3 regions of the uncultured Parvibaculum sp. genome follow, and region 1 is predicted to be linked to each of the others. Evidence: predicted binding sites of a transcription regulator. Region 1 holds the regulator's gene; each other region holds the start of a gene.
The links. The regulator LexA, encoded in region 1, represses DNA repair genes until DNA is damaged. The targets are predictions, from matches to a motif close to TGTTCNNNNTGTGTTCNG.

Region 2: uvrA (excinuclease ABC subunit UvrA) is a predicted target of LexA. The motif match lies at 8,538-8,555, and genes of this name have one in related genera.
Region 3: AAC071_RS03375 (adenosylcobalamin-dependent ribonucleoside-diphosphate reductase) is a predicted target of LexA. The motif match lies at 6,158-6,175, and genes of this name have one in related genera.

What each region holds. Positions count from the first base shown of each region.
Region 1 covers NZ_CAXBIB010000001.1:102,953-113,003, reverse strand. Annotated here, with positions in the region: gene moaC (cyclic pyranopterin monophosphate synthase MoaC) at 1-99, shown strand, start outside; gene glp (gephyrin-like molybdotransferase Glp) at 103-1,314, shown strand; gene lexA (transcriptional repressor LexA) at 1,434-2,147, shown strand; gene AAC071_RS00500 (ComEC/Rec2 family competence protein) at 2,141-4,180, opposite strand; gene gltX (glutamate--tRNA ligase) at 4,568-5,980, shown strand; gene gltA (citrate synthase) at 6,093-7,409, shown strand; gene lpxB (lipid-A-disaccharide synthase) at 7,463-8,641, opposite strand; gene lpxI (UDP-2,3-diacylglucosamine diphosphatase LpxI) at 8,638-9,507, opposite strand; gene lpxA (acyl-ACP--UDP-N-acetylglucosamine O-acyltransferase) at 9,525-10,051, opposite strand, start outside.
Region 2 covers NZ_CAXBIB010000001.1:321,451-331,501, reverse strand. Annotated here, with positions in the region: gene AAC071_RS01550 (amidase) at 1-1,342, opposite strand, end outside; gene AAC071_RS01545 (alkaline phosphatase D family protein) at 1,417-3,525, opposite strand; gene AAC071_RS01540 (helix-turn-helix transcriptional regulator) at 3,616-4,416, opposite strand; gene AAC071_RS01535 (alpha/beta hydrolase) at 4,501-5,373, shown strand; gene uvrA (excinuclease ABC subunit UvrA) at 5,370-8,327, opposite strand; gene AAC071_RS01525 (single-stranded DNA-binding protein) at 8,728-9,204, shown strand; gene AAC071_RS01520 (DUF2269 domain-containing protein) at 9,221-9,694, shown strand; gene AAC071_RS01515 (cation-transporting P-type ATPase) at 9,713-10,051, opposite strand, start outside.
Region 3 covers NZ_CAXBIB010000003.1:70,366-80,416, forward strand. Annotated here, with positions in the region: gene AAC071_RS03350 (prephenate/arogenate dehydrogenase family protein) at 1-522, shown strand, start outside; gene AAC071_RS03355 (DUF2125 domain-containing protein) at 516-1,595, opposite strand; gene AAC071_RS03360 (gamma-glutamylcyclotransferase) at 1,637-2,185, shown strand; gene AAC071_RS03365 (crosslink repair DNA glycosylase YcaQ family protein) at 2,127-3,338, opposite strand; gene AAC071_RS03370 (VOC family protein) at 3,338-3,775, opposite strand; gene AAC071_RS03375 (adenosylcobalamin-dependent ribonucleoside-diphosphate reductase) at 3,789-6,122, opposite strand; gene AAC071_RS03380 (lysophospholipid acyltransferase family protein) at 6,254-6,991, opposite strand; gene AAC071_RS03385 (YdcF family protein) at 7,019-7,675, opposite strand; gene AAC071_RS03390 (FtsX-like permease family protein) at 7,787-8,746, opposite strand; gene ftsE (cell division ATP-binding protein FtsE) at 8,739-9,398, opposite strand; gene AAC071_RS03400 (MJ0042-type zinc finger domain-containing protein) at 9,615-10,051, shown strand, end outside.

The DNA of each region.
Region 1 (10,051 bases):
TACGACATGGCCAAGGCCGTCGACAAGGCGATGACGATCGGCGACATCCGGCTGACCGCCAAGTCCGGCGGCAAGTCGGGCGACTACAAGGCGAAATAGCAGATGGGACAACAACCTCTTCTTGCTGTCGATGAGGCGCGGACGCGCATTTTCGCCGCGCTTTCGATCACCGGCAGTGAAACGGTTGCGCTGTCCGACGCGCTCGGCCGTGTGCTGGCGGAAGAAGCGATTGCCCGCCGCACGCAGCCGCCGGCCGATCTCTCGGCGATGGATGGATATGCCGTGCGCGCCGATGATGTGACGCAGATCCCTGCCCGGTTGCGTATCGTCGGCGAAGTTCCCGCCGGCGGTTTTCACGACGGCACTGTCGGCAAGGGAGAGGCGGTGCGCATCTTCACCGGCGCACCGCTGCCGAATGGCACCGACAGCATTGTCATTCAAGAGGACACGGCGCGCGACGGCGACGTCGTTGTCGTCAACGAAGCGGGCGCGCGCGGCCAGCATGTGCGCGTTACCGGTCTCGACTTCCGGACCGGCGATGCCGGCCTTCCCGTCGGGCGCAAACTTTCATCCGCCGACATTGCCTTCGCCGCGGCGATGAACCTGCCGACGCTCGCCGTTCACAAACGCCCCGTCATCGCCTTCTTCTCGACTGGCGACGAACTCGTGCCGCCGGGAACCGAACCCGGACCGAACCAGATCGTCTCCGCCAACAACGCCGGGCTCGCTGCGCTGGTTGCCGAAGCCGGCGGCATACCGCTCGACCTCGGCATTGCCCGCGACGACGAAGACGATATTCGCGCCGTCGCCGCGCGCGCGGCCGATGCCGACATGCTGGTGACGCTCGGCGGCGCCTCGGTCGGCGAACATGATCTCGTCCAGCGGGCCCTCGCTCCCGCGGGCCTCGACATCGATTTCTGGAAGATCGCGATGCGTCCCGGCAAGCCGCTGATGTTCGGCAGGCTCGGCGATTTGCCGATGCTCGGTCTGCCCGGCAATCCGGTGTCGGCCTTTGTCTGTGCGACGCTGTTTCTCCGTCCCGCCATTGCGCGGATGCAGGCCGGCGACAGCGCACTCCACACCGCGCAGGCGCGGCTTGGCCGGGCGCTCCCCGCAAACGGCGCGCGCGAGGACTATATCCGCGCCGCGCTCGACCATGTTCCAGACGAGCTTCCGGTCGCCACGCCCTTCGAAACGCAGGACAGTTCGATGCTCTCGGTCCTCGCCCGCGCGGGCTGTCTGGTGATCCGGCCGGTTGGCGCGCCCGCCGCGCAAGCCGGTGAAACCGTTACGGTTTTGCCGCTGCGCGCCTGACTTATCCACAATTGCGCTTGACAGGCCATTGAGAACCAAACTAGAACGTTTCATGTCGTTTTTGTTTTGTTCCCGAGGTGCCCTGGGTGTCCCGCGAACATGGGGAGAGGCTGCAATCGATGCTGACACGCAAGCAACACGAACTGCTGATGTTCATCCATGAGCGGATCAAGGAGAGCGGCGTCTCACCCAGTTTCGACGAAATGAAGGAAGCGCTGGACCTGCGCTCCAAGTCCGGCATTCATCGCCTGATCACGGCGCTCGAGGAACGCGGCTTCATCCGCCGTCTGGCGCATCGGGCCCGCGCACTCGAAATTCTCAAGCTCCCCGAATCCGCCTCGCCGAGCCTCGCCACCATGCGCGGCAAGGGTTTCTCGCCCAGCGTCATCGAAGGCGGCGGCCGGGCCAAGGCAACCAGCCGCGACCTTGCGCCGGCGCGCAATGCCGAGGAGACGATGACGCTGTCGGTGATGGGCCGCATCGCCGCCGGCACGCCGATCGAAGCGCTGCAGGAAGAAAGCCATCAGGTCAGCGTTCCGCTCAACCTGCTCGGCAGCGGCGAGCACTATGCGCTCGAGGTCAAGGGCGATTCGATGATCGAGGCCGGCATTCTCGACGGCGATACGGTACTGATCCAGCGCTGCGATACGGCGGCGAGCGGCGACATCGTGGTCGCGCTGGTCGACGGCTATGAGGCAACGCTGAAACGGCTGCGCCGCAAAGGCGCGTCGATCGCGCTCGAAGCGGCCAACCCCGCCTATGAAACGCGCATCTTCGGTCCCGACCGCGTCAAGGTTCAGGGCAAGCTTGTCGGGCTGCTGCGCCGCTACTGATTCCGGTTTGCGAACTGGCGCTGCACCCAGGGACGGGCGCCGCGCATCTGCCGCGCTGTGGCGATATCGATGCCGCCATCGGTGCCGAAGGTCAGTGTCGTTGCGCCGCCCCGCCACAAATCGAAGTAATCCAGAACGAGTTCCGCACCGCATGACCGCCGGATACGGGGCGGGATCGGCACTTTGGCAATGACAATGTCGGCGAGCGTGCAATCGTCGATCGCACCTTCCAGAGTCGAGGCAAAGGCAACGATCGGACGGCCGGCCTGACGATAGACACAGCCATCGGCATCGCAGTTCATGTCGGGCGAACGCGCAGCCTCGCCGGGCGTGCGGTTGTCGCCATCATGCCGAAGCCATTGTTCGGCCGTATAGGCAGGACGGGCGGCAGCCAGCACCAGTCTGCCATCCGTGGCACGAACGGCAAGAAGCGCGGCATCGCGATCGATCAGCACGTCGGGCCTTGGCGTGGCTCCCCAGAGCGCGAAGCCGAGCAGCATTGGCGCCAGCCCCAGATAGCGCCAGCTCTCGCGCCAAAGGGCCAACCAGAGTCCGCCGAAGACCAGCAGCAACAGGGCAAGAAACGGCGCGTCGGCAACGAAACTGTCGGCCCCCTCCCAGCTTGCAACCTCATGGGCGACGCGCAGCATGCCATCGACTCCGGCGCCCATCACCCAAAGGGCCGGCGCATCGAGACCGAAAGGCATCAGCAGCAGCGCCAGCAACGCCATCGGCATCACCACGATGCCGACCAGCGGCATGGCCGCCATATTGCCGGCAAGGCCATAGACCGCGACACGATTGAAGTGAAAGGCCCCGATGGCACCGGTCGCGGCGCCTGCGACGATGCTGGTGAAGGCGAGGCCGAGCGCATAGGCCCCGATTCGGCGCGGCAGGTTTTCCAGTCCAAGTCGGTTCGGGCTCGATGTCAGCCGGCGCACGGTTTCGCTTTCATAGAAGGCGATCAGCGCCACGACGGCGGCGAACGACATCTGGAAACTTGCGCCAAGCAGGCTCTCCGGCCGCCAGAGCAGAATGACGATTGCGGCCAGCGCCACATTGCGCAGGCTGAGCGCCGGCCGGTCGAGCATGATGGCGACGAACATCAGCGTGATCATGATCCATGCCCGCTGCGTCGCGATGGCAGCACCTGAAATCGCCAGATAGAAGGTCGCCCCGACAAGCGCGACCGCCGCCGCCCATTTCTTGATCGGATAGCTGAGCGCCAGGCGTGGCACCAGTGCGAGACCGGCGCGCACCAGCCAGAAGACCGAACCGCCGAAAAGCATCATGTGCAGGCCGGATATGGCAAGCACATGCGCCAGACCCGCCGCGCGGAGGTCGGCGGCTGCGGCCTTCGGGATCGCCGCGCGCTCGCCGGTCACCAGTGCGGCCGACACTGCGCCCGCCGTGCCGCCGATCACCTCGCGGATGCGGGCACCGATACGCGTGCGCATGTCGGCCAGCATCGCCGCCGCGCCGTCCGGCGGCTCCACCTGTTCCGGCGCCGTGAACGCAAAGCCGACGCCGCCCAGGCCTTCGAACCAGACCTGTCGCGCATAGTCGAAGCCGCCCGGCATGACCGGTTCCGGCGGCGGCATCAGTCGTGCCCGAAGCCGCACCACAGCACCCGGCTCGATCATCATATCCTTCAGCCGAATGTTGACACGGACCCGCCTCGGCAAACGGTTGGCGGGCAATCCTGCAAAGGATCGCGGTGCAATGATGGCGATGCGTCCACCGGTGTCGGTCTCCTCAACCGCATCAACCCGTCCGACCAGTTGACCGGCCAGGGGTTTATCGAGGACCGGTCCGGCAACCAGATGCGTGCGTAACGAGGCGGCGGCAAGGCCGAGTGCCAGGCAAAGCAGGCCCGCCGTGAGGGGCGCCAGCAGCCCTCGCTGGCGAAGTGCGACATACCCGCCGGTCAGGACCGCCGCAAGCGCCCAGAGGATCATCGGCGATGGCTCGAAACCGACCGCGAAATAGGCCGCCACCCCCGTGGCGAGCAGAACCGGTGTCCAGAGAAACATCCGGTCGCCGTCCGCAACCATGCAGGCCCGCAGCCATGAAGCCGGTCCGGCTCTGCCGCCGGCAAACCCGATCCCGCTGGTCCAGGGCCATTGCCTGCTACTGTGCCACCCTGAAAGCACCAATCCGTCCTCCCTGGTAAGGAAAACAGGCGACAGCCAGCCTTAAAAGGCCGCTCCAAGACACCGGGAACAAAGGCGTTTTCGCTCCGCCATGAAGCGGGACGGGGGAGCGCGTTTCGGGCTTACGCTGCGTTGCCGCAATGTGCTAGAAATCCCCCTGCCCGCAGCGGACCCCAAGGCCTCGCGCCCCAGTTTCCGGGTCGAAGCTTGCCAACATTTACCGGAATTGCCTAGCCGCGCGGCCGCGAAGCCGGATCGCAGGAGATGATGAGCGAAAAGAAGACAGTCATTACCCGCTTCGCACCCTCGCCGACCGGCTATCTGCATATCGGGGGTGCGCGCACGGCCTTGTTCAATTGGCTTTTTGCGCGCCATCACCAGGGACAATTCCTGCTGCGCATCGAGGATACCGACCGGCAGCGCTCGACCGAGCCGGCCGTTGCGGCCATTTTCGAAGGCCTGCGCTGGCTCGGGCTCGACTGGGACGGCGAGGTCGTTCATCAATTTTCCCGCCAGGCCCGTCATGTCGATGTGGCCAACGAGCTTCTGAAGCAGGGCAAGGCCTATTACTGCTATGCCAGCCCCCAGGAACTCGACGAAATGCGCGAGAAGGCTCGCGCCGAGGGTCGGCCCGTGCGCTATGATGGCCGCTGGCGCGACCGCGACCCTTCCGATGCGCCTTCAGACATCAAACCCGTCATCCGGTTTCGTTCGCCCGACGAAGGCGAAACCATGGTGCGCGACAAGGTGATGGGTGATGTCCGCTTCCCGAATGATCAACTGGACGATCTCATCATTCTGCGAAGCGATGGCACCCCGACCTACAACCTCTCCGTTGTGGTGGACGATCACGATATGGGCATCACCCATATTGTTCGCGGTGACGATCATCTGACCAATGCCGGGCGCCAGAGCCAGATTTATGCGGCCCTTGAGTGGCAGGTGCCGGAATTCGCCCATGTGCCGCTGATCCACGGACCCGACGGCGCGAAGCTTTCGAAGCGCCATGGGGCACTTGGTGCCGAAGCCTATCGCGATATGGGGTATCTGCCGGAGGCCATGCGCAACTATCTGGTCCGCCTCGGGTGGAGCCATGGCGACGACGAAATTTTTTCGACCGAGCAGGCCATCGAATGGTTCAACCTCGAAAGCATCGGCCGCTCACCGGCCCGCTTCGATTTCGCCAAGCTTGAGAATCTGAACGGCCACTATATCCGCGAGGCCGACGATATCCGGCTTGCCGACGATACCATTGCCCTGATGCAGCGGCTTGAAGGCTGGGCGAACGATGCCGCCCTGCGGGCCAAGCTGATCGCCGCCATGCCCGGTCTGAAAGAGCGGGCCAAGACGCTGCTGGAAATCGGCCAGGGTGCGGCATTCCTGCGGGCCCAGCGGCCCATCGTCCTCGACGACAAGGCGTCGCAGCTTCTTGACGGCGAGGCGCGCGCCTTGCTGAAGCGTCTGCTTGACCGGCTCGAAGTTCGGAACGACTGGGCGGTTGGCGATATCGAGGCTACCGTGCGCGGTTTCGCCGAAGACGAAAATCTGAAACTCGGCAAGGTCGCGCAACCTCTGCGCGCAGCTGTGACCGGAAGTTCGGTCTCTCCGCCCATTTTCGACGTACTCGCAACACTTGGCAGGGACGAAGCGCTCGGCCGGATCAGGGATCAGGCCGCCTGATCCCTGCCTTCAGCAGGGTGACGGCCCAAACAAATATGGTATTCAACACACGGACCGGCCCACCACGAGATCAAGGCGGTCCGGGCAGACAGACAGGGACAGGCAGGCAGACATGACAAAATTCGGAACCAAGGCCGGCGCGATTTCGAACGCGACCCTTTCGGTGGACGGCAAGTCCTACGAACTTCCTGTCTATGGCGGATCGCTTGGCCCGAGCGTCGTCGACATCTCGTCGCTCTATGGCAAGAGCGGTCACTTCACCTACGATCCGGGTTTCACCTCGACAGCAAGCTGCGAGTCCGACATCACCTATATCGATGGCGAGGAAGGCATTCTGCTGTATCGCGGCTACCCGATCGACCAACTGGCCGATCATGGAAATTTCATCGAGACCTGTTACCTGCTGCTGAATGGCGAGCTTCCGAATGCAGAGCAGTACCGAGAGTTCGAACGCGCTATCACCATGCACACCATGGTGCATGAGCAGATGACCTTCTTCCTGCGTGGCTTCCGTCGTGATGCCCATCCGATGGCCATCATGTGCGGTATGGTTGGAGCCTTGTCGGCCTTCTATCACGACTCGACCGACATCAACGATCCGCTGCAGCGCATGATTGCGAGCCGCCGTCTGATTGCCAAGATGCCGACCATCGCTGCGATGGCCTACAAGTACTCGGCTGGACAACCGATCGTCTATCCGCGCAACGATCTCGATTATGCCGAGAATTTCCTCCATATGTGCTTCTCGGTTCCGGCCGAAACCTACAAGGTCGATCCCATCCTTGCGCGCGCAATGGACCGCATCTTCATTCTGCATGCCGATCACGAACAGAATGCCTCGACCTCGACGGTTCGTCTTGCAGGCTCCTCGGGTGCAAATCCGTTCGCCTGCATTGCAGCCGGCATTGCCTGCCTCTGGGGGCCGGCGCATGGTGGCGCCAACGAGGCTGCGCTCAACATGCTGCAGGAAATCGGTACGGTCGATCGCATTCCTGAATACATCAAGAAGGCGAAGGACAAGGATGATCCCTTCCGTCTGATGGGCTTCGGGCATCGCGTCTACAAGAATTATGACCCACGCGCACGGGTCATGCAGCAGACCTGCCACGAAGTGCTGAAGGTCCTCGGGATCAAGGACGATCCGATGCTGGATGTCGCGCTGGAACTCGAGCGGATCGCCCTCAACGACGAGTATTTCATCGAGAAGAAGCTCTATCCGAACATCGACTTCTATTCGGGTATCACACTCAAGGCGATGGGCTTCCCGACGACGATGTTCACCGTTCTCTTCGCCCTGGCGCGTACCGTCGGCTGGGTCGCGCAATGGAACGAGATGATCGAAGATCCGGGCCAGCGCATCGGCCGTCCGCGGCAGCTCTATACCGGCGCACCGCAGCGCAACTATGTCGAGGCTGGAAAACGAAAATAATTGAGCGATGGCCGTTCGAGAATCCGGGGCGCCTCGAAAGAGGCGCCCTTTGTTCATGACGGAGGCAGATCAAGTACTTCGAGAACGGCACGCGCGGCCCGTCGGCTCGGCGCTTCTCCGCCCACACCCATACGGCCCCGCAGCTCGTCCAAATCTGCCAGTGCACGCGCACGCGCCGGCGTATCGTGCAGCAATGGAATCAATCCCTCAGCCAGCGCATCCGGACGACACCGGAATTGAAGATATTCCTGCACCGATGGCCGGTCCAGAATGAGATTGACCAGAACCACCGAGGGTATCTTCAGAATGTTGAGCGCAAACCACCCGACGACAGCCTCTGCGCGATAGGCGATAACCATCGGGACGCGGGCAAGACCAAGCTCCAATGACACGGTTCCGGATGCCGCAAGCGCCGCAGTTGCCGCATCGAATGCCGCGCGTTTTTCCATTTCATCTTCGACGATCGTCACCGCAACCGGCCAGTCAGCGACCTCGGCCTCCACGCGCTCGCGGACATGCGACACCACTGGAAGAATGACCTGCAGACCCGGTACGTCCTTTGCCAGTCGCGTGACGGTCTCGCCGAATATGCCAATCAGATGCTTGACTTCATTGAGGCGGCTGCCCGGCAGAACCAACAACAGGGGGGCTTCTTCCGGCAGGCCGTGCTCCGCCCGAAAGCGCCTGCCCGCACCCTGCACCGGCAGGCGATCGATCGCCGGATGACCGACATAGACGCAATCGACGCCGACCGTTCGAAGAAAGGCCGGCTCGAATGGCAGCAGCGCCAGAACCCGACGGATGTATTTCCTCATGGCGCGTGCGCGGCCGCGTCGCCATGCCCAAACGCTCGGGAGAACGTAATCAATGATCGGAACAGACGGCGCGCGCCGGGCAACGCGCCGAGCTACCATGTGCGTAAACTCTGGGCTGTCGATTACGATCAGGACATCCGGCCGTTCGATCACAGCATGTCTTACCGTCTGACGGATGCGATTGAAGATGAGCGGCAGGCGCGGAATGATTTCGCGTGGCCCCATCACCGAAATATCCGTCATCGGGAAGATCGAGGTAATTCCCTCGGCGCTCATGCGCGGGCCGCCGACTCCCGAAAAGCGAACCCTTCCGCACGTCATGTCGCGCAGAGAGGCCATCAGTTCCGCTCCGAGCGCATCGCCCGAGGGTTCGCCCGCGACCAGCATGATGTGCAGATCGTTGTCCGTGGCATTCATCGACGTGCATCCGCGATACGACGCGCACCGAACCCAACGACAAAAATGCCGCGGGCATTCGCGGCCGCGGCGACAGCCTCACTGTCGACAATCAAAGTGCCGCCGGCCTCTACAGCGATGCCCGCAAGCCCGGCATCTGCAGCGTTCTCGACCGTTTTCACGCCGATTGTCGGCATGTCGACACGTCGTTCCTGCCCGGGCTTTGTCAACTTGACAAGAACTCCGGCCGGCCGGCCCGGCTGACCGCGCATGGCCGGGTCCATTTCTGCCACCCGTGCGAGCATGGCGTCGGTGCCTGCCGCATCTTCGCACGCGAGCACGGCACCGCGACAGGCGACGGCACCCTGTCCGATATCACGCGCTCCAATATCCAGCGCTGCGTGAATCGCGAGGTCGATGTCGGCTTCATGCTGCGGTTCCGGGGCAGCTCTGGTCAGCACCGCTTCCGGTGCCAGCAGGCTGTCGGCCACCTCATGCGCCCCGATGACGCGAAGACCATGGTCCCTTTCGAGATATTCGGCAATGCCCCGAAGCAAACCATCATCACCCTGTGCCAGCCAGCGAACCAGGCGCGGTAATAGCTTGATGCCGGCAAAATCCAGACCGATCTTCGTCAGATCCGGGCGATTGATTCCGCCGATCAGCACAATATCCTGACAGCCACTTTCCTTCAGCAACCGCAAGAATTCGCCATGGGCACCGATACGAACGCGGGCATGGGGATATCGATCGATCTCACTGCTTGTTTCACCGTCGATCGCGATGATGAATACGTCGCGCCCTGCGGCCACTGCCGCGTCGGCCAGCGCGACCGGCAGCGGCCCACGTCCCGCCACAATACCCAGTTTCCGGGGCTTACCCGTCATGACGGCGGCGCATGGCGCTACCCGGCCCGATCGGATCTGGGCATGCAGATTGCCCGGTCCGATTCCGCCCGGATGAAATCGACGATCTCCATCACGGCGGTATCGGTCGCATAGCGCTCGGCGACACGCGCCAACCGATCACGCAACGTGCTTTCGTCGGCAAACAATGCACCATATGCGTCGCGCATCGCATGAATCTGCTCGCGAGAAAATCCCCTGCGCTTCAAACCGATCAGATTGAGGCCCATCAGAACAGCGCGGTTTCCGACGACAAGTCCGTAGGGGATGACATCATTCTCGACGGCACTCATGCCGCCAACAAATGCGTGTTTACCGACCCGGCCGAACTGGTGAAGCGCGGCACCACCGCCAAAGATGACGTAGTCGCCAATCTTGCAATGCCCGGCCAGCATCACATTGTTCGAGAACACCACATGGTCTCCAATGATGGAGTCGTGCCCGACATGCGAGCCCGCGAGGAATGCGCAATTGCTGCCAACCCGCGTGACCATTCCGCCTCCCTCCGTTCCGGGATTCATGGTCA
Region 2 (10,051 bases), 220 kb from region 1:
CGAAACGTCCGGCGAACATGATGCCAACCGGCAGGCCGTCTGCCGTCCAGTGGAGCGGCAACGAGATTGCCGGCTGGCCCGTCGCATTCTCGATGGCAGTGAAAGGCACGTAGTCGATGATCGGCTCGAAGGCTTTCACCGGGTCGCGCTCATGGATGTCGATGCTGCCGAGCTTCAGCGGCGGGGCGCCGAGCGTCGGCGTCATCCATGCATCGTAACGTTCCATGAAATGCGCGACGGCTCGCGACATGCCCTGCATCTGTGCCATCGCCATCTGGTATTGAACTGCGGTCACCTGCTTGCCGGCCTGATAGAGGCCCCAGGTCAGTCCCTCGATCTCGTTGTCGTTGGGTTGCTTGCCGGTGATCATCGCAAAAGCGTCGATCTGCAGGGCGAGGCCGGATGCCCAGAGCGCCATGAAGGACTGCGAGAGGATTTCGTTGGTCAGCGGCGGTGCCGCCTCCTCGACCTCATGGCCGAGATCGCTCAACAGTTTCGCCGTTTCCTCGATCCCCTTGACACATTCGGGATGCACCGTCTTTCCGGCCGTGTCGGTCACCGAATAGGCGATGCGCAGCTTGCCGGTCTTGCGGCCGACTTCCTCGCCAAAGGGACGCTCGTTGGGCGGCGCAAAATAAGGGTCGCCAAGTTCGGGGCCCGATGTGCAGTCGAGCATGGCCGCCGTGTCGCGCACGCTGCGCGAAACAATGTGTTCGTGGATCAGCCCGCCCATGATGTCGCCCATGTCGGGGCCCAGCGGATTACGCGCCCGCGTCGGCTTCAACCCGACAAGGCCGCAACAGGCCGCCGGAATGCGGATCGAGCCGCCGCCATCATTGGCATGGGCAATCGGGACGATCCCGGCCGCGACTGCCGCAGCCGATCCGCCGGAGGAGCCGCCGGTCGAATGCTCGGTGTTCCAGGGATTGCGCGCAGGGCCGTAAAGCGCCGACTCCGTCGTCGGTAGCAGCCCGCATTCAGGCACATTGGTCTTGCCGAGAATGACAACGCCGGCCTGCTTGAAGCGCGCGGTCAACGTTGCATCATGCGGGGCCGGAATGCCGCTGAGGAACCGCGAGCCATTCTGCGTCGGTACGCCTTCGAGATCGCCGAGAATGTCCTTCAACAGGAAGGGCACGCCCTCGAAGGGCCCACTGGCCGGCTTTTTCGCCGCTTCGCGTCCGCGATCGTAGATTTTGGTAACGACCGCGTTCAGTGTCGGGTTGTGCTTCTCGATGCGGGAAATGGCTTCTTCGGCCAGATCGGCGGCGCTGACCTCTTTCCGGCGCACCAGCTCGGCCAGCCCCAAACCGTCATAGGACGCATATTCGGAAAAACTCATGCCCATTCCCTCCCGACCGCTTCTTGGGAGGGAAGCTTAGCGGCTGGAAGCTGCCCGTCAAACCGTGAGACGGATCAGACGAAGGTCCAGGGGTAGGGCGGCTTGCCTTCGAATTCCGGACCCTCGATGGCCGGGGCCTCGCCGGGACCCCACGGCTTCACGGTGAAGCGCGCACGGCGCAGAACCTCTGCGCCTTCGGGACCGGCGTCCCGGGTTACATCGCCGACATTGACCTGCTCGACCTTCATCGCCTCGTCTGTCAGGGTTACGAGCGTATAGCCGTGCCCGTCCGAGTCCATGTAATCGAGGCCGGGGCTCGCACGTTCGTTCTGCACCATGTCGCGGAGATAGTCCGAGTTCGAGTAGTTGGCGAGGATGCCGGCGCGCAGACCGTTGACCAGCGTGTTGTTCCAGTTCTCGAATTTCTCGCCGTCCCGGTCGAGCACCACCGCGCGATGGAAGAAACCGCTGTCGCGGGTTCGCAGTTCGACCATTTCGTACATCGCGCCGGAGCTGACGGCAGCAGTCATGAATTCGACGGCCACATGCGAAAGCTCGTCCGCGTCCGGATCGACCGGCAGGCGGCCGGCGGCGAAGGCGTGATAATCGCCAGCGACCGAAACGAGATTGCCGATACCCTCATCGCGAACGAAGCTCATCAGTTCCTGCAGTTCACCGGGAAATCCGTTCCAGGCGTCGGTGCCGACATAGCCATCCTGCAATCCGGCAAACGGAATGCGCGAGAAATCGAGGCGCATCTGCAATGCCGGGCCGCCATTCGCCCAGACGCGCCACTTCGCGGCCGAGGCTGTCAGCACCGACTTGAACCACGCTTTTTGCTCAGCGCCCATATGCGTGCCGGGCGGCGCATCGCGCCGCGGGTTGGGCATTTCTTTGTCGCCGTAGCGGATCGTCTTCGGCGGTTCTCCGCCATTGGCCGACGCCCCTGCGTCGAGCAGTTTGACCAGGCCGACGGGCGGCGCCGGCGCTCCCTTGATGAGTTCCTTGATCTCTTCCGTCAGCACCGGCGGGCTCCGATAGCTTCTGAGATCGGTGACGACCAGGTCGAGCATCACACCCCATGTCAGCGCGCGATAGATCGTCAGGCTCGACAGCGCTTTCAGGTTGTCGTCGCCCTGATAAAGAAAATTCTCATCCGGCTCGCCCATCGGCGCGTCGTCGACACGGACGGGCTTGTAATCATGCGCCTTGTTGGCGATGCCGTTGAACGAAGGCATGCGCGTCAGCACGGCGGGAATGTATTCGAACCATGCCCGATTGGCAGCGACCTTGCGGCGCTGTGCAGGTTCGCCATCGCCGAAATAGGTGTCGTGGCTCTGCCACGCGTCGTTGGTGAATTCGTGATCGTCCCAGGTGTGAACGAAAGGAAAGCGCGCGCGGGCCGCTTGCAGATCGGGGTCGGTCAGGTATTTGCGGTAGATCGTACGATAGTCGGCTATCGTTACTGCGGCCTGTCCGCCTTTCCGCCACCAGGGTCGCGTGCCGTCTGGCTCCCACGGCTCGGAGCCGTCGGGCAGCGGGCCTATCAGCCGCGCGGGTCTCAGAGTTTCCGGCACGTCGCCGGTGCGTTCGTAGATGAAGTCGCCGAGGTGCAGAACAAAATCGATCTTGTCTTCTGGCGCCGCGGCGATGTCGTCGTTCACCAGACGGCGCAGCGCCCCGTAGTATCCCTGTTCGTAACTCTGACACGAGATGGCGGCGAAGCGAACGTTGCGGGCGGCGTCCGGACGCGGCGCGGTGCGCGTGCGGCCCGGATAGGGCGAGCGATCGCCGCCGGCATAAAAGCGATAATAGTAAGCGGTGTCTGGCCTCAACCCGTGAATGAAGAGGCGCACCGTATGGTCGGCGGCGGGGTCGGCGCGCACTGCCTGTTCGGCAACCAGATTCTCGAAGGCCTCGTCCTCTGCGACCTGTACATAAAGATCGATCCAGGTCCGCATTTCCGGTGCGGACGGGTCGGTCGTCTCGACGCGGGTCCACAGCATCACGGCGTCGGGTTGCGGGTCGCCGGAGGCAAGTCCTTGCGGGAAATGATAGTGGCCGCCATTGGCCTGGGCCCAGGCGCGCCGCGACGTGAAGGGCAGGGCGCTTGCGGCGAACGCAAAGCATCCGGCTCCGGCCGTGAACAGCTTGAGAAACTCTCGGCGATCTAAGTGAGACATGATCCGCTGACGCCCATCTTCCAGCCCTTAATATACAGATTGGTGCAAGTGGGAAACCGCCGATCCGCCCTCTGGAGGAAAAAATCCGATCTACACATTTTCAGCCGTCAACCTGTCGAGGAAGGACTGCGTCTCGCGGTCGGCCGGAAAGAAGCACTCGATGCGGATCGACTGCATTGTCGCGTCATAGGGCACGCCAAATGTGCTGTAGCTGGAGACGAAGGAAAGGTGCTGGTCGCCGTTCCGGATTTCGAACCGGAAGATCGGCAGATCGGTGCTGGTCGGCTCGACTTCAGGTCCGGCCAGGCGCCTGATCCGGGCAAGGAGGCGGCCGGCGTCGGCGCGGTTCGGGGCAATCAGCGCTTCCTGCTCCAGATGATGAAGCAGCGCCGGTGCCACCTCGCGCCAATTGACGATCGCCGCTCGCGCCGCCGGATCCGAAAAGAACAGCTCGAACAGATTGTCTCCGGTCGCAACCGGTTTGTCGCGGGAGATGCTGAAAAACCGTGATGCGGCGTCGTTCATTTCGAGAATGTTGCCGAGCGAGTCCGATGCCACGGCCGGGATGGCGCCCTGTGCATCGAGCAGCTTCGACACCGCATCGCGCGCGAGCAACCGTTCAGGCTGCGCGAGGTCGGCAGGCGCGAAAGCAGGCGCGAAGCCCGCAAGCCTCAGCATTGCGTTCCGCTCGTTCGCCGACAATTCCAGCGCGTCGCCGAGACGCAACACGACATCGCGGCTCGGACGCGATCGGCCCGTTTCAATGAAGCTCATGTGACGCGCTGAAATGCCCGCACCCTCGGCCAGTTCTTCCTGACTCCGCTTTTGTGCGAGCCGGGCGCGGCGCAGATGAACGCCGAATATGCCTTCGTCCTGGAGGATCGTGTTCATGGCGATTTTCTTACCTTCCGGGTAGTGGTGCTGCTGCGTCGCTCGGCTGACCCTGCGGACCGGCACAAACCGAAAGAACACAAGATGACGAAAACCCTGACCTTCCCCTACGAAGACATCGAACTTGCCTACACCGTTTCCGGCAACGGCCCGGCGCTCATTCTGCTGCATGGCTGGCCCTTTCACAAGGCGAGCTTCCGCAAGCTGCTGCCGCTGCTCGAGCCGCACTACACCTGCTATGCGCTCGATGCCGCTGGCATGGGCGAGAGCGGCTGGAGCCGGCACACCAATTTCTCCTTCCACGGACATGTCGAGCGTGTTCGCGCCTTTGCGGACCGAATGAAGCTTGCGGGCTACTCCGTCGTCGGTCATGACACGGGCGGCACATTTGCGCGGATGCTGGCTGTGGCGGATGCGGCACGCGTTGACAGGATTGTCGCCATCGACACCGAGGTGCCGGGTCATCTGCCTGGCGTCGTGCCGAAGCTGCAATGGGCCTTCCGGCGGCGCGGCGGACGCGCGCTCTTCAAGGCGGCGCTCGGCTCGAAATCGGTCATGCGCCGCTGGCTCGGCCGTGTCGGCTTCTTCGTCGACAAGCGGCTGATCGACGACGAATACATGGAACTGTTCGTGACGAGTTGGTTGCGCTCGGAGCACGCCTATCGCGGGCTGCTCGAATATCTTCTTGGCGTCGATCACAGCCTTGTCGCGCGGCTGGACGATCTGCATGCGAAGATCGACGCGCCGATGCTTTTCATCTGGGGCGAGAAGGACGGTGTGTTCCCGGTGCGGCGGGCCAGGGAAATGGTGGCGCGGATGCCGGATAAGGCCGGCCTTGCGGTGATCGGCGGCGCCGCCTTCCTGCCGCATGAAGAAAAACCGGACGAGGTCGCCAAACACATTCTGGCATTTCTCGACGCGAATGTGCCGGTGCGCCTCACGGCCGAAAAGCGCTAGCGCCGCGTCTTCTTCTTCGTGGCGGCGGGTTTTGCTTTCGGTGCCGCCTTGCGGACGCTGGTCTTGCTCTTTGCGGCGGCACTCGCCTTGCGGGGCTTTGGCGTCGCGGCGCCTTTGCCCGGCCGGCGCCTGAAGAGTTCCTTCAGATATTGCCCGGTGTAGGAGCGGGACTCGGCCGCGACCTCTTCCGGCGTTCCCGCCGCCACGATTTCGCCGCCGCCGTCCCCGCCTTCAGGTCCGAGGTCGAGCAGCCAGTCGGCCGTCTTGATGACTTCGAGATTGTGTTCGATGACGACAACGGTATTGCCACTGTCGACCAGTTCGTGCAGCACTTCGAGCAGCTTGGCGACATCGTGGAAATGCAGGCCTGTCGTCGGTTCGTCGAGAATGTAGATCGTGCGGCCTGTGGCGCGCTTCGACAGTTCCTTGGCGAGCTTGATGCGCTGCGCCTCGCCGCCCGACAGCGTCGTCGCCTGCTGACCGACCTTGATATAGCCGAGACCGACACGTTGCAGCACTTCCATCTTGTCGCGCACCGCCGGCACGGCCTTGAAGAAATTCGCGGCTTCGTCGACCGTCATTTCCAGCACGTCGGCGATCGACTTGTCCTTGAACTTCACCTCCAGTGTTTCGCGATTGTAGCGATGGCCGTGGCAGGCGTCGCATTCGACATAGACATCGGGGAGGAAGTGCATCTCGATCTTGATCACGCCGTCGCCCTGACAGGCCTCGCAACGTCCGCCCTTGACGTTGAAGGAGAAGCGGCCGGGCTTGTAGCCGCGGGCGCGGCTTTCGGGTAACTCGGCGAACCAGTCGCGAATGAAGGTGAAGGCGCCGGTATAGGTCGCCGGATTGGAGCGCGGCGTCCGCCCGATCGGCGACTGGTCGATATCGATGATCTTGTCGAGATGCTCGAGGCCGAAGATCTCGTCGAAAACACCGGGATGCTCGCGCGTGTTGTTGAGGCGCCGCGCCACGGCCTTGTAGATTGTCTCGATCAGCAGGGTCGACTTGCCGCCGCCGGATACGCCGGTGACACAGGTAAAGACACCAAGCGGGATTTCGGCGGTCACGTTCTTGAGATTGTTTTCCTTTGCACCGGTCACCTTCAGCCATTTGCCACTGCCCTTGCGGCGCACGGCAGGGACGTCGATCTGGCGAAACCCGGTGAGATACTGCCCGGTCAGGCTCTCCGATGCGGCCATGATGTCTTCGACCGTTCCCTCGGCCACGACCTTGCCGCCGTGAATGCCCGCCCCGGGTCCCATGTCGACGACATGATCGGCAACGCGGATTGCATCCTCGTCATGCTCGACCACGATTACCGTGTTTCCGAGATCGCGCAGCCGCTTCAGTGTTTCGAGCAAGCGGTCATTGTCGCGCTGATGCAGGCCGATCGAAGGCTCGTCCAGCACGTAGAGAACGCCGGTCAGGCCAGAGCCGATCTGCGAGGCAAGGCGGATGCGCTGACTTTCGCCGCCTGACAACGTGCCGGAGTTGCGCGCCAGGGTCAGATATTCGAGGCCGACATTGTTGAGAAAGTGCAGGCGCTCGCGGATTTCCTTCAGCACGCGGCCGGCAATCTCGTTCTGCTTTGCGGTCAGATGTTGGTCGAGGTCGGCGAACCAGCGGTCGGCCTCGCGGATCGACATTTGCGACACTTCACCTACATGCCGCTTCGCGATCTTGACCGACAGCGCTTCCGGCTTGAGGCGGAAGCCGCCGCAGGCGTCGCAATTCGTAATGCCCTGGAATCGTTCAATCTCCTCACGCGCCCAGGCACTATCCGTCTCGCGCCAGCGCCGTTCCAGATTGGGGATCACACCCTCGAAGGGCTTCCTGGTCTTGTAGGAACGCATACCGTCGTCATAGGCGAACGTCACCACCTCGTCGCCGGACCCATAGAGTATGACGTTCTGCGCTTCTTCCGGGAGCTGTGACCACGGCACCGTCATAGAGAACTTGTATTGCTTGGCAAGCGCCATCAGCGTCTGGGTGTAATAGGGTGAGGTCGAGCGCGACCAGGGTGCGATGGCTCCCTTCTTCAGCGACAACCCGTGATCCGGAACCACGAGATCCGGATCCATGTAGAATTGCGTGCCGAGCCCGTCGCATGCCGGGCAGGCACCGAAGGGGTTGTTGAATGAAAACAACCGGGGTTCGATCTCGTCGATGGTGAAACCGGAAACGGGGCAGGCAAAACGCGAGGAAAAGATGATGCGCTCAGCCGTCTCTCCCTTTTTGACATCGGCCATTTCAACCACGGCAATACCGTCGGCGAGTGCCAGCGCAATCTCGAAACTGTCGGCCAGCCGGTTTCCGAGGTCACCGCGCACCACGATACGGTCGACCACGACATCGATGTCATGCTTGACCTTCTTGTTGAGTTCGGGCACCTCGGCAATCTCGTGGAATGCGCCGTCGACCTTGACGCGCTGGAAGCCCTTCTTCTGGAGTTCGGCGAATTCCTTCCGGTATTCGCCCTTGCGGCCGCGAATGATCGGCGCCAGCAGGAAGAGGCGTGTGCCTTCCGGTAGCGCCATCACGCGATCGACCATCTGACTGACCGTCTGGCTTTCGATGGGAAGACCCGTCGCCGGCGAATAGGGAATGCCGATGCGTGCCCAGAGAAGGCGCATATAGTCGTAGATCTCGGTCACGGTACCGACGGTCGAGCGTGGATTGCGTGAGGTCGTCTTCTGCTCGATGGAGATGGCCGGGGACAGACCGTCGATCTGGTCGACATCCGGCTTCTGCATCATTTCGAGGAACTGGCGTGCGTAGGCCGACAGGCTCTCGACATAGCGTCGCTGTCCCTCGGCATAGATCGTGTCGAAGGCAAGCGATGACTTGCCGGAGCCCGACAGCCCGGTGATGACGATCAGCTTGTCGCGCGGCAGCTCGACGCTGACGTTGCGCAGGTTGTGTTCGCGGGCGCCGATCACCCGGATCATGCGGTTCTGTGTATCGGGTACGGCGCTGGATCTGGAAGCACGAGGCATGGCGCTGAAACTCTGGGGAACGTCGGCCGGGCAACCGGCCCGAAGATTACGGGGTCGGGATCATCTATGTAGGGCGGCCGCCGTCGCTTCAAGGGCCATGTGGGCATGTCGGAAAAGAATCATTTGTGACCGGATTTCAGCTTGCCATGATTGACATCTCGTGGGAACATAAGAAGAACATATTTCCGGGCGGGACTATCGGATGTCCCGGAGCGGTCATTTCAGACTTCCCACTCAAGACGGTTTCTTTCGTTGTTTGATCCACAGATTTTTTGAGGCGGGCGCTGGCCCATAGCGGTCTCTGCCGCTAGGGTCCGGCGCAACGGGACAGTTTCAGCGCGAGGGCAAAAACATGGCAGGCAGCGTCAACAAGGTGATCCTCGTCGGCAATCTGGGGGCGGATCCTGAAATTCGTCGCACACAGGACGGGCGGCCGATTGCCAATCTGCGTATCGCGACGTCCGAAAGCTGGCGCGACAAGAATACCGGCGAACGCAAGGAACGCACCGAATGGCACCGCGTCGTGGTTTTCAATGAAGGTCTCTGCAAGGTCATCGAGCAATATGTCAAGAAGGGCTCGAAGGTCTATCTTGAAGGCGCGTTGCAGACCCGCAAATGGACCGACCAGTCGGGCCAGGAGCGCTACTCGACTGAAGTCGTGCTGCAGGGCTTCAATTCGGTTCTGACCATGCTCGACAGCAAGGGAGGCGGTTCGTCGGGCGGCGGGGACTATGGCGGAAGCTCGGATGATTTCGGCGGCAGTTCCTCGTCGGGCGGTGGCGGACGCGGCAACTTCAATCAGGACCTCGACGACGAAATTCCATTCTAGCCCTTGAGGCGACGCGATGGATCTGTTCCATGTCCTCGAATATCTGCACATTCTCGGCGCAATGGTTCTTTTCGGAACCGGGCTCGGGATTGCCTTCTTCATGTATATGGCCGACCGCAGCGGCGATGTCGCGCTGATCGCCGGCACAGCACGCATCGTCGTCATCGCCGATTTCGTCTTCACGGCAACCGCCGTCGTGGTTCAACCGGTCACCGGTCTTGCGATGGTCATGTTGTCCGGCCATACGCTCGATGAAAGCTGGATCGTGGTCAGCCTCGCGCTCTTTGTGATGATCGGCCTGTTGTGGCTGCCGGTCGTCTGGATGCAGAACGAAATGCGCAAGATGGCCGTCGCCGCGCGCGATTCCGGTACGGTGCTTCCCCCGCGTTACCGGCAGTATATGCGTCTGTGGTTCTGGATGGGCTGGCCGGCATTTTTCGGCGTCCTGGTCATTCTCTATCTGATGATTGAGAAGCCGCTTCTCTGGTAACGGTCCGGCCACAGCATCTCAAGTGGCGTGCGCGCGCCGGCGATGCCGCCAGCCCAATCGGATCATCTTCTCGATTTCGAGGATTGCAAAAAGTACGACGCCGACGGCGACAATCGCAAGACCGTCGGTGAAAGCGACCGGCGCCGTGTCGAATGGCAGCACCATGAATGGCGCATAGGTGAAGGTGAGCTGCAGCACGATGACAGCGGCGATGCCGGCGAGAACAGCTGGCGTTCCGAAAATGCCTTGCAGCGTCAGCGAACCGCCATGCACATAGCGCACACTGAACAGGTAGAAGATTTCCATCACGACAATCGTGTTGACGACCATGGTCCGGGCGACTTCGTTGGACAGACC
Region 3 (10,051 bases), on a different contig from region 1:
GATGGCCGCTGGTGCATTCTGACACCGGTTCCCGGAACCGATGCCGGGGCGCTTGAAAAACTGAGCGCATTCTGGACGGCCTGCGGCTCGAATGTCGACATCATGGAGCCACGACATCACGATCTGGTCCTCGCGATCGTGAGCCATCTGCCCCATATCATTGCCTACAACATCGTCGGAACGGCAAGCGATCTCGAAACGGTGACGCAATCCGAGGTCATCAAGTATTCGGCGTCCGGTTTCCGGGACTTCACGCGACTGGCGGCCTCCGATCCGACGATGTGGCGCGATGTCTGCCTCAACAACCGGGAACCGATTCTCGAGATGTTGGCGCGCTTCTCCGAGGATCTGACCGCTCTGCAGCGGGCGATCCGCTGGGGCGACGGCGACGTGCTGTTCGACCTCTTCACGCGCACCCGCGCCATCCGCCGTTCGATCATCGATGCGGGACAGGATTCTCCGATGCCGAATTTCGGCCGCAATCCGACGCATACGAAGCCCGACGGCACGGCCGATCAGTAGAGCGGCGAGAGGTCTGCGACAGCCAGCGGACCGAGATAGAGCCGGCCTTCGTTCATGCTGACCGGCACGCGCACGCGCCCCGGCTCACTTCCCTGAAGCTGCGAGACCAGCACGAGACCAGCCAATGCGACGCGTGCGTCACGCTCGCGCACCAGACCTTCGCGTACCATTGCCTCGAGCAGGCCTTCGAAATCGGCGATCTCGGTATCGAAGCGTCCTTGTGGACGATTCTCTTCATCGAGCGCCATTTCGCCGCTCGCCGTCATGTCGAGCGGTCCCCATTGAACGATCAGATCGGAGACGGCCAGGGTGCCGCCGACGGCGCGCCACTGCTCAAACAGTTCGACGGCGCTCATGCGTTCCACGGGCGGCAGGTTGCGCGCCCGCGCCTGTATCATGATCCGCGCAATATCGGGGCCGAGTGCGCGAATGCTCCGGGTCAGACCCAGCGTGACGACGTCGGCCTGCAAGGCGATATCGAGATCGGGCGTGCCGGTGGGGGCTGGTCGCATATGAAGCTGCAACCGGCCCGCGTCGAGCGTCTCGACGCTGCCCGGATTGCCTCTTTCGTGGCGCGCCTCGACGTTCTCGACGTCTACGGCAAGGCGGCCGAACGACGCGCCGGGCACCTCGACATAGCTGGCCCATGCGCCCTTCATTGTGGCGAACATTGCATTCTCGATCCGGGGTGCCGACGGGTCGCGATAGCGCAATTCCTGCGTGCCCCTCAGATTGACGATGAGGTGGCGCAGATTGTGCGGGAGCAACGCAATTTCGGCCGCCTCTCCCTTCCATGACCAGGCTTCCGGCGTTGTCGGCGCGCTGGCGGTGGGGGACGAAAAACGCGCTTCGATCCGGTAGGGAAAGCCGCCCAGCGAAAGTTCCTGCCAGCCGACGACGAGGCCATGCCCGGGATTCGTCGCGAAAATCTCCAATGCGCCGCGCACCTCGCGCGAGACGGCCGTCCAGTAGACGGCATAAAGCGCAACAAGCACAGCGATGGCGATCGTCGGCGCATATATGTGCCAGCGGCGGGGGCGGGGCGGCCCCATGTCGGTTGTCGGTTCTGTCATCTTGCTTCTAGAGTGTGGCTGCGCGAGGGAGTGCCGCCAGCATGCAGGATTTGTGGGTCTTTGGATACGGGTCGCTGATGTGGCGGCCAGGTTTCGAGCATGAAGAGCGGTATCCGGCGTTGCTCAGGGGGTATCATCGGTCCTTCTGCGTCTACAGTCATGTTCATCGCGGGACGCCCGAAAAGCCCGGCCTCGTCTTCGGGCTCGACGCGGGCGGTGCCTGTCGCGGCGTGGCGTTCCGCGTTGACGCCGCGCGGGCCGAAGAAACGCGGCGCTATCTGCAGGCCCGTGAACAGGTGACTCTGGTCTACAAGGATGTCGTCAAGCCGGTCGAGCTGATCGGCAAGACCCGCAAGGTCGCGGCGCTCTGCTTTGTCGTCGACCGTAGCCATGGACAATATGCCGGGCAGCTGCCGTTCGAGGAACAGGTGCGACTGATCGCCGAGGGCGAGGGGCGCTCCGGCCGCAATCCGGACTATCTCGAAAGCACGGTGCGCCATCTCGACGAGGCCGGAGCGCCTGACGAGAATCTCAGCCGGCTCTGGCACGCCGTAGCGCAGCGTCTGCATCGATCTGCGGCGTCCCGGTGAAGCGGGCAAGCTCCCTCAGGGCGCGGCGGATGCCGGCTTCGCGTGTCTTCGTCAGCTTGACACCGGGCTCGCTCCAGAAACCCTTCATTTCCAGTCTTCCCTCGGCGCGGTGCGCCTTCACGTCGGCGCGGCCGATGAACCGGTCGCCCTCAAGCAACGGCAGCACATAATAGCCGTAGCGGCGTTTCTTCTCCGGCACGAAGACCTCGATGCGATAGTCGAAACCGAAGAGGCGCAGCGCCCGCGCGCGGTCGCGGATCGCCGGATCGAAAGGCGAGAGGAAGCGCATCGCCGCCTGCGGTTCCGGCGCCGCGGCGATATGCGCCTCGATGTCGGCCAGCGCGAGCGCCTTGCGCCGCTCGCCGGTCATGTCGTCGATGCTCACTTCGATAACGTCGCCGCGCTTCAGCGCTTTGGCGGCCCACACCTTTGCGTGCTCTATCGGGACCAGCTTCCAGAAGGCGGCAATTTCCTGCGGTGTTGCGAAGCCGAGGCGGGCCAGAGCCTCCCGGCAGAGAAAGTCGGTCGATGCCGCAAGGCTCGGGCGTTCGCGCCGTACATCGTCCGGGATCACGCGTTCGGCGAGATCATAGACTTTCTCGAAGCCGTCGCGGCGGGCGATGGCGAGTTCGCCGGTGCGCCACAATGTTTCGAGCGCGGTCTTGGACGGGCCCCAGCCCCACCAGGAACCCTTGCCCTTGTCCTCGAAGTCGCGCGCCATGACAGGCCCCTCGCGGCGGATGCGGGTGCGGACATTGCGGATCGTCTTTTCGCCGTCGGGGCCGATACGCTCCTGCCAGCGCGGATTCTCCTCGATCCGCTTCTTCGCCGCCGCGAAGCGATGCCGCCAATGCGGGTAGAATTCCATCGGGATCAGCGAAGCATCATGAGTCCAATGCTCGAAGAGGTCGCGGCGCTCGTGATGAAGATCGGCCAGATGCTCGCGGCGGTATCCCGGTGCACGCGAATAGAGGATCAGGTGATGGGCGCGCTCGACGGTGTTGATCGAATCGAGCTGCACGAAGCCCAGATGCTTGACCAGGGCCAGCGTGCGGTCGGCGCAGAAGTCGGGTGATGCCGCCGCGCTCAACGCGTGGCGCTCGAGGAAGAGGCGCCGGGCCTCGGCGTTGGAAACGGGAAGAGGTGCCGCCATCAGATATGCGAAAGGCCGGGCATCTCGCGCGGCTCATAGACGAATTCGAGTTTCAGCCCATCGGGATCGGCGAACATCACCGCATAGTAGCCATCGCCATATTCGGGATAGTCGGCCGGCGGATCGAGAACGGTCGCGCCGATATCGATCAGCAGCGCATGCAGCCGGTCGACGTCGTGGCGGCTCTCGGCGATCCAGGCGATGTGATGCAGGCCCGGCGAATAGCGGTCGTGGAGGTGGTCGGCGTTCGGCCCCTCGGCCTTGAAGATGCCGACACTTGGCAGGCGGTCGGACGCACCCGTGTGTTCCCAGTCGAAGCCGCGTTCGTCCTCGCGCAAGCGGCGATAGCCCATATAGCCAAGCACGGCGTCGTAGAACCAGGCCGAGGCCCAGGGGTCTTGCACCGTCAGATCGATATGATGGATGAAGCCGCGCACTGACACAGGTATCTCAACTGCATTTCGAAAAGCCGCAGGCGGTGCAGGTTTCGCAGCCTTCCTGCTGCACCATGCCGCGTTCGCCGCAGCGCGGGCAGCCCTTGAGGCGTGTCACCGTCGGATCGCCGCCTTCGCCCGGCGGGCGCTCGCCGGCGACCGCGCGCAGGGCTTCGGTCACCGGGCGGCCGTCCTTTGCGGCGATGAAGCCGGTGTCGATCATGTGCTGTTCGATCACCTCGCCGATGGCGGCCAAGAGGCTCGGCACATAGCGGCCCTTCATCCATGAGCCGCCGCGCGGATCGAACACGGCCTTCAATTCCTCGACCACGAAAGTCACGTCGCCGCCACGGCGGAAGACGGCCGAGATCATGCGCGTCAGCGCCACCGTCCAGGCGTAGTGCTCCATGTTCTTCGAGTTGATGAAAATCTCGAAGGGGCGCCGCCTACCGTCCTGCATGATATCGTTGATGGTGATGTAGATCGCGTGGTCGCTTTCGGGCCATTGCAGCTTGTAGGTGAAGCCCGGCAGCACCGTCTCGCGCTCCAGCGGCTTCGACATGTAGACGACGCCATCCTTCTCGTAGATTTCATGCGTGGCGGGCGCGGCCAGCGGCAATGCCGGCTGCGCGGTTTCTTCCGCGGCAGGCTTCGGCGCCTCGTCGATCGACAGGACCGAGCCGCGCACCTCGCTCGGGCGATAGGTCGTGCAGCCTTTCAGGCCCTTCTCATAGGCGGTGGTGTAGATGTCCTTGAACGCATCGAAGGAAATATCGGCCGGCACGTTGATCGTCTTCGAGATCGAGCTGTCGACATAATCCTGCGCGGCGGCCTGCACGGCGATGTGATCGGCCGGCGCAAGTTCCTGCGCGTTGACGAAATAGTCCGGCAGTGCCGCTTCGGCGCCGAAAATCTCATGGAACTTCTCGACCGCGTGGTCCTGCACGCGTTCCTCGCGCCGCGTGCCGTCGGGCAGCAGCACCTTGCGCGTGTAGCTGTAGGCGAAAACGGGTTCGATGCCCGACGAGACGTTGCCGGCGAAAAGTGAAATCGTGCCGGTCGGCGCGATCGAGGTGACCAGCGCGTTCCGGATACCGTGTTTCGCGACGGCGTCGCGCACATCCTTGTCGAGTGCCGAAACGGTCTCGCCGGCGAGATAGGCGTCGGCGACGAAAAGCGGGAAGGGCCCCTTTTCCTTTGCGATGTCGACCGAGGCAAGATAAGCGGCGCGTGAGAGGGCTTTCATCCAGGCACGCATCAGTTTCAGCGACGCCTCCGAGCCGTAGCGCGCGCGGCACATGATCAACGCGTCGGCCAGGCCCGTCACGCCGAGGCCGATGCGGCGCTTGGCCTGTGCCTCGTGACGCTGTTCGGGCAGCGGAAAGCGCGAGACGTCGATCACATTGTCCATCGCCCGCACCGCGACCTGGACGAGATCGGCAAGCTCGGTTTCGTCGATATGCGCCGCGTCGCTGAAAGGCTCCTTCACGAGCGCAGCAAGATTGATCGAGCCGAGCAGACAGGCGCCATAGGGTGGCAGCGGCTGCTCGCCGCAGGGGTTGGTCGCGCGGATCGTCTCGGCGTAATAGAGATTGTTGCGCGCATTGATACGGTCGATGAAGATCACGCCCGGCTCGGCATAGGCAAAGGTCGCGGCGATGATCTTGTCCCAGAGTGCGCGCGCCTTCAGCGTCTTGTAGACGGTGCCGCCGAAGACGAGGTTCCAGTCGGCATCCACCTTCACCGCCGCCATGAAGGCGTCGCTGACCAGCACCGAGAGATTGAACATGGTCAGTCGGCCGGGGGCCTGCTTTGCCTCGATGAAGGCCTCGATGTCGGGATGGTCGCAACGCATCGTCGCCATCATCGCGCCGCGCCGCGAACCGGCCGACATGATGGTGCGGCACATCGCGTCCCAGACATCCATGAAGGAGAGGGGGCCTGACGCATCCGCGCCAACGCCCTTAACCGGCGCGCCTTTCGGGCGCAGCGTCGAGAAATCGTAGCCGATGCCGCCGCCCTGCTGCATGGTCAGCGCGGCTTCCTTCAGATTCTCGAAAATGCCGGCCATGGTGTCGGGGATTTCGCCCATCACGAAGCAGTTGAAGAGCGTCACGTCGCGGCCCGTGCCGGCGCCGGCCAGAATGCGGCCGGCCGGCAGGAAGCGGAACCCCGCCAGCGCGTCGCGAAAGCGGGCGGTCCAGGCATCGCGTGCCTCCGGCGCCTCGGCGGCGGCCAGCGCGCGGGCGACGCGGGTCCATGTGTCCTCGACCGTCTGGTCGAGCGGCGTTCCGTCCCCGGCGCGGAGGCGGTATTTCATGTCCCAGATCTGTTCGGCAATGCTCTTCATGGGGGCAGCCTAGGCGCGGCTCGGGCGCAAATCAATGTTCTTGCTTTGTCCTGAGTAATCCACAGATCAGCATGGCAGAAGATATTGAAAAACCGGATAAATTCCGGTTTTCCCCGGTTTCAGGCGTGCAGCTATGCGCCTTTTTCCACAGCCCCGGTCCGAGGCGCCGCCTCGGCGGCAAGGCGGGCGGCGGCCTGTTCGATGCGGCCTTCCAGCGTTGTCATGAAGCTCTTGCGATCGAGACCGGCCGGGATCGGCTCGAGGAACTCGATGACGATGGTGCCGGGATGTCGAAGAAATCCCCGGCGGCCCCAGAAGAGGCCGGAATTGACCGCGGCCGGGATACAGGGCACGTCGAGTTGCCGGTAGAGCGCGGCGACGCCGGGCTTGTAGTCGAGCTTGCTCCCCGGTGCGCTGCGCGTGCCTTCAGGGAAAATCACGATCGGGCGTCTTTCGGCCAGCGCTGCCTTGCCCTGGGCGATCAGGCGGCGAATCGCCTGCGAGCCGGCGCCGCGATCGATGGCAATCATGCGCGCTTTCTGCGCGTACCAGCCGTAAAAGGGAATCCAGAGCAGCTCGCGCTTCAGCACCATGGCCGGACAGTCGAGGATGGCGGTCATCGCGATCGTGTCCCACATCGACTGATGCTTGGAAGCGACCAGGACGGCGCCCTCGGGCAGCTTTCCCCGTATCTCGTAACTTGTGCCGGCCAGAAGACGCAGCAGGTGGAGCGTCGTGCGCGACCACCACCGGATCGCCGCACGCGTGCAGCGTCGCGGCAGCATGAAGGCCGGCGTCGCGCCGATCACGGCGACAACCGACATTGCGTAGAATGTGACATTGAAGGCGGCGGAACGGAGCCAGAGCACGGGCGGAATCCTTATGCGGGAGGATGCTCAGGACGAGATTGATGGCTGGCGATAGGTCAGCGTGAGCAGATATTTGGTATATTCGGAAACGAGCAGTCGCGTGGTGCCCGGATAGGCCCACCAGCCGTCAAGATGCAACGTGTCCTGGAAGACCGGATAGGACACGATCTCGACGCTCGGCATCGCGCGGTGCAGTTCAAGCCGCGCGCGGGGCAGGTGATAGGTGCTGGTCACCAGGATGATCGAGCGATAGTCGTTCCTGCGGACCCAGTCGGCGGTTTCGGCGGCATTGCCGATCGTGTTCTCGGCCATGCGGCCGAGATCGACACAGCAGTCAAACTTGGCCGCATCGCCCGGCACGATGTTCTTCAGCGATACAGGTGTCACGTCGGGATGGACGCCGGTGATCAGCAGCCGCGTCCCCTTGCCTTGATCGAGGAGCCGGTAGGCAACGGTGATGCGGTCCGGGCCGCCGGTCAGGGCGACGATGCCGTCGGCCACCGGAACGTCGGCTGGCGGCGTGCGGTGGAGTTCGGCGGTGAAGAGAAAGAAGCCGCCGGCATAGGCAACAGCCAGCAGCGCCGCGAGACCCGCCGCGATCCGGGCGATGCGCTTGCCGGGGCCCTGTCGTCGCGTCCCGTCCGCCGTCATGTCCGCGTTCATCTCCATCGATCGCGCCATCATGCTTCGATACCCGGCGGCCGTCCCCGGCCTTCCGGTTTTGCTCAAGCCTAGCACAGCCGGCCCGGTTGCCGCATAGGATGGTCAGGGCCCAAATCCCGGCGGACGCGGGGGTCAGAGCATCCGCTCGAGGCTGCGCATGACTGTTATCCGGGCGGTCAGGACGGCGACGGCCGCCGCCGCAAACGGCACGGCCGCGAGGACCGGATAGTGCTCCGGCCGGAGGCCCGATATGGGCACCATGAACAACCCATTGCCGCCGTTCGTGACGTTGAGCAGCAGGAAGGTCGCAACCGACAGGGCCAGGCCGATCAGCCCGCCGCGAAAGCCCAGATGCAGAAAATGCCGCTGGACTTCGGCGGCGATGAAGCGGTCGCGTGCACCGATCAGATGCAGCACTTCGACCACTTCGCGGTTTGCCGAAAGCCCGGCCCTGGTCGCAAAGGTCACGATGGCGATGGTTGTTGCCGCAACAGCGACAAGAATTCCATAGGCGAGGAAGGTTGCGGCGCGGGCGGCGCGACGCAGTTCGGCGCGCCACTGGTGGTGCGTGTCGAGCGTTGCGCCGGGGGCTGCGGCGGCGATATTGCGCGAAAGCGCTTCGAGATCGGGCGGTGCCGCCGCATCGACTCGAATATCGATCAGCCGGGGCAGGGGCAGATCGGGGGTCACGTTCCCCGTTCCGAGCCATGGTTCGAGCAAGGCCTCTGTGTCGGCGCGCGACAGGGCTCTCGCCGACAGGATGCCGGGCGTCCGGTCCAGCAGCAGCATCACGGCGTCGACCTGTTCCTCGGGTGCCGTGTCGGGCGAAGGTTTGATCTGCACGGTCAGCGCACCCGACAGATCGCTGGTCCAGTCGCTGGCGACGCGGTCCACCGAAAGTGCGGCACCGAGCGCGAGGCTGGCCAGGAAGCACATGGCCGCGATGACGAGCACGAGGGATATCCCTGTCGCACCGGCAGCCGGCATCACGCTTCGGGTCTCGACCAGAAGGCCTGCCAGCGCTGCACCGGCGCCGCGCCGTTCGCTGTGAAAGGTGGGGGCCGGATCAGGGGGGCGAGGTGCATCAGCCACGGACGGTCAGCCCTCCCTTGTGCAGGACCAGTTCCGGCGCGCCGGCGGCCTCAACCAGCGCCCGATCATGGGTCGCGATCAGCACCGATGTGCCGAGACGATTGAGTTCGATGAACAGACGCAGCAGGCGCTGGCCCATCTCGGGATCGACATTGCCGGTCGGTTCGTCGGCCAGCAGCAGGTCGGGCTGGGCGACAACCGCGCGGGCGATCGCGGCGCGCTGCTTCTCGCCGCCCGAAAGGGTTGGCGGCCTGGCGCTCAGGCGGTCGCCGAGGCCGACCCAGGCAAGCAGTTCCTCGACATCCGGCCGGTAGCTCTCTTCGGCCCGGCCCTGGATTTTAAGCGGCAAGGCCACATTCTCGTAGGTTGTCAGATGATCGAGCAGGCGGAATTCCTGGAAGACCACGCCGATACGCCGGCGTAGTGGCGGCAATTCGGCGCGGGGCAGTGTCGCGATGTCCTTGCCGAACATCGTGATCAGCCCGCGCGAGGGCCGCGTTGCCAGAAACATCAGCTTCAGCAGCGATGTCTTGCCGGCACCGGACGGCCCGGTCAGAAAGTGAAAGGATGCCGGCGCGAGGTGAAAACTCACATCGCGCAGCACCTCCGGCCCCATGCCGTAGCGCATGCCCACATTCTCGAAGCGAATCATGGCAGCGACGGTATCATGGAAAAAACCTGCCCATGCAGAGCGGTCCGGTGAAAAATGGCTTGTCGCCGGGCATTTCAGCTATCTGGCGTGGTCTTCTTAACGCGGCTTTAACCACGGGGCGGCTTTGAATAGGCTTGTGGAAATGCGGATCGCGGCCGGGCGGGCCCGGCTCCGTTTCGGCCCCTGTTGTCATCAACGCCAAACCGAATGTCCCGGATGATCATTACCTGTCCATCCTGCTCGACGCGATACCCGGTGGAGGCCTCCTCCTTTGCGCCGGCGGGACGGAAAGTGCGTTGTGCAAAATGCGGTCAAAGCTGGCATCAGGCCCCGCCGGCCGATCTCGATGCGGCCCCGTCCACGGTCGAATCTGCGGTCGAGGCGCCGCCGGCCGCACCTCCTGCGGCACCGGCCTTCACGGCGGCTGCCACACGCAAGAAGATTTTTGGCGAGAAACCGACGACCGGCCCGGTGGCGGACGGCTCGCCGCCTGCCGACAAGCCGGCATCCGACGATGACGATGTGGTCTTCGCCGACGCGCCGGTTGCGGTTTCCCGGACGGCCGATATCGGCAACCGGTTCCGGGCGCAGGTGCGGCGCGCGGCTTCGATGCGCCGTGGCAAGGCACTCAATGCGGCCGGCTGGGCGGCGCT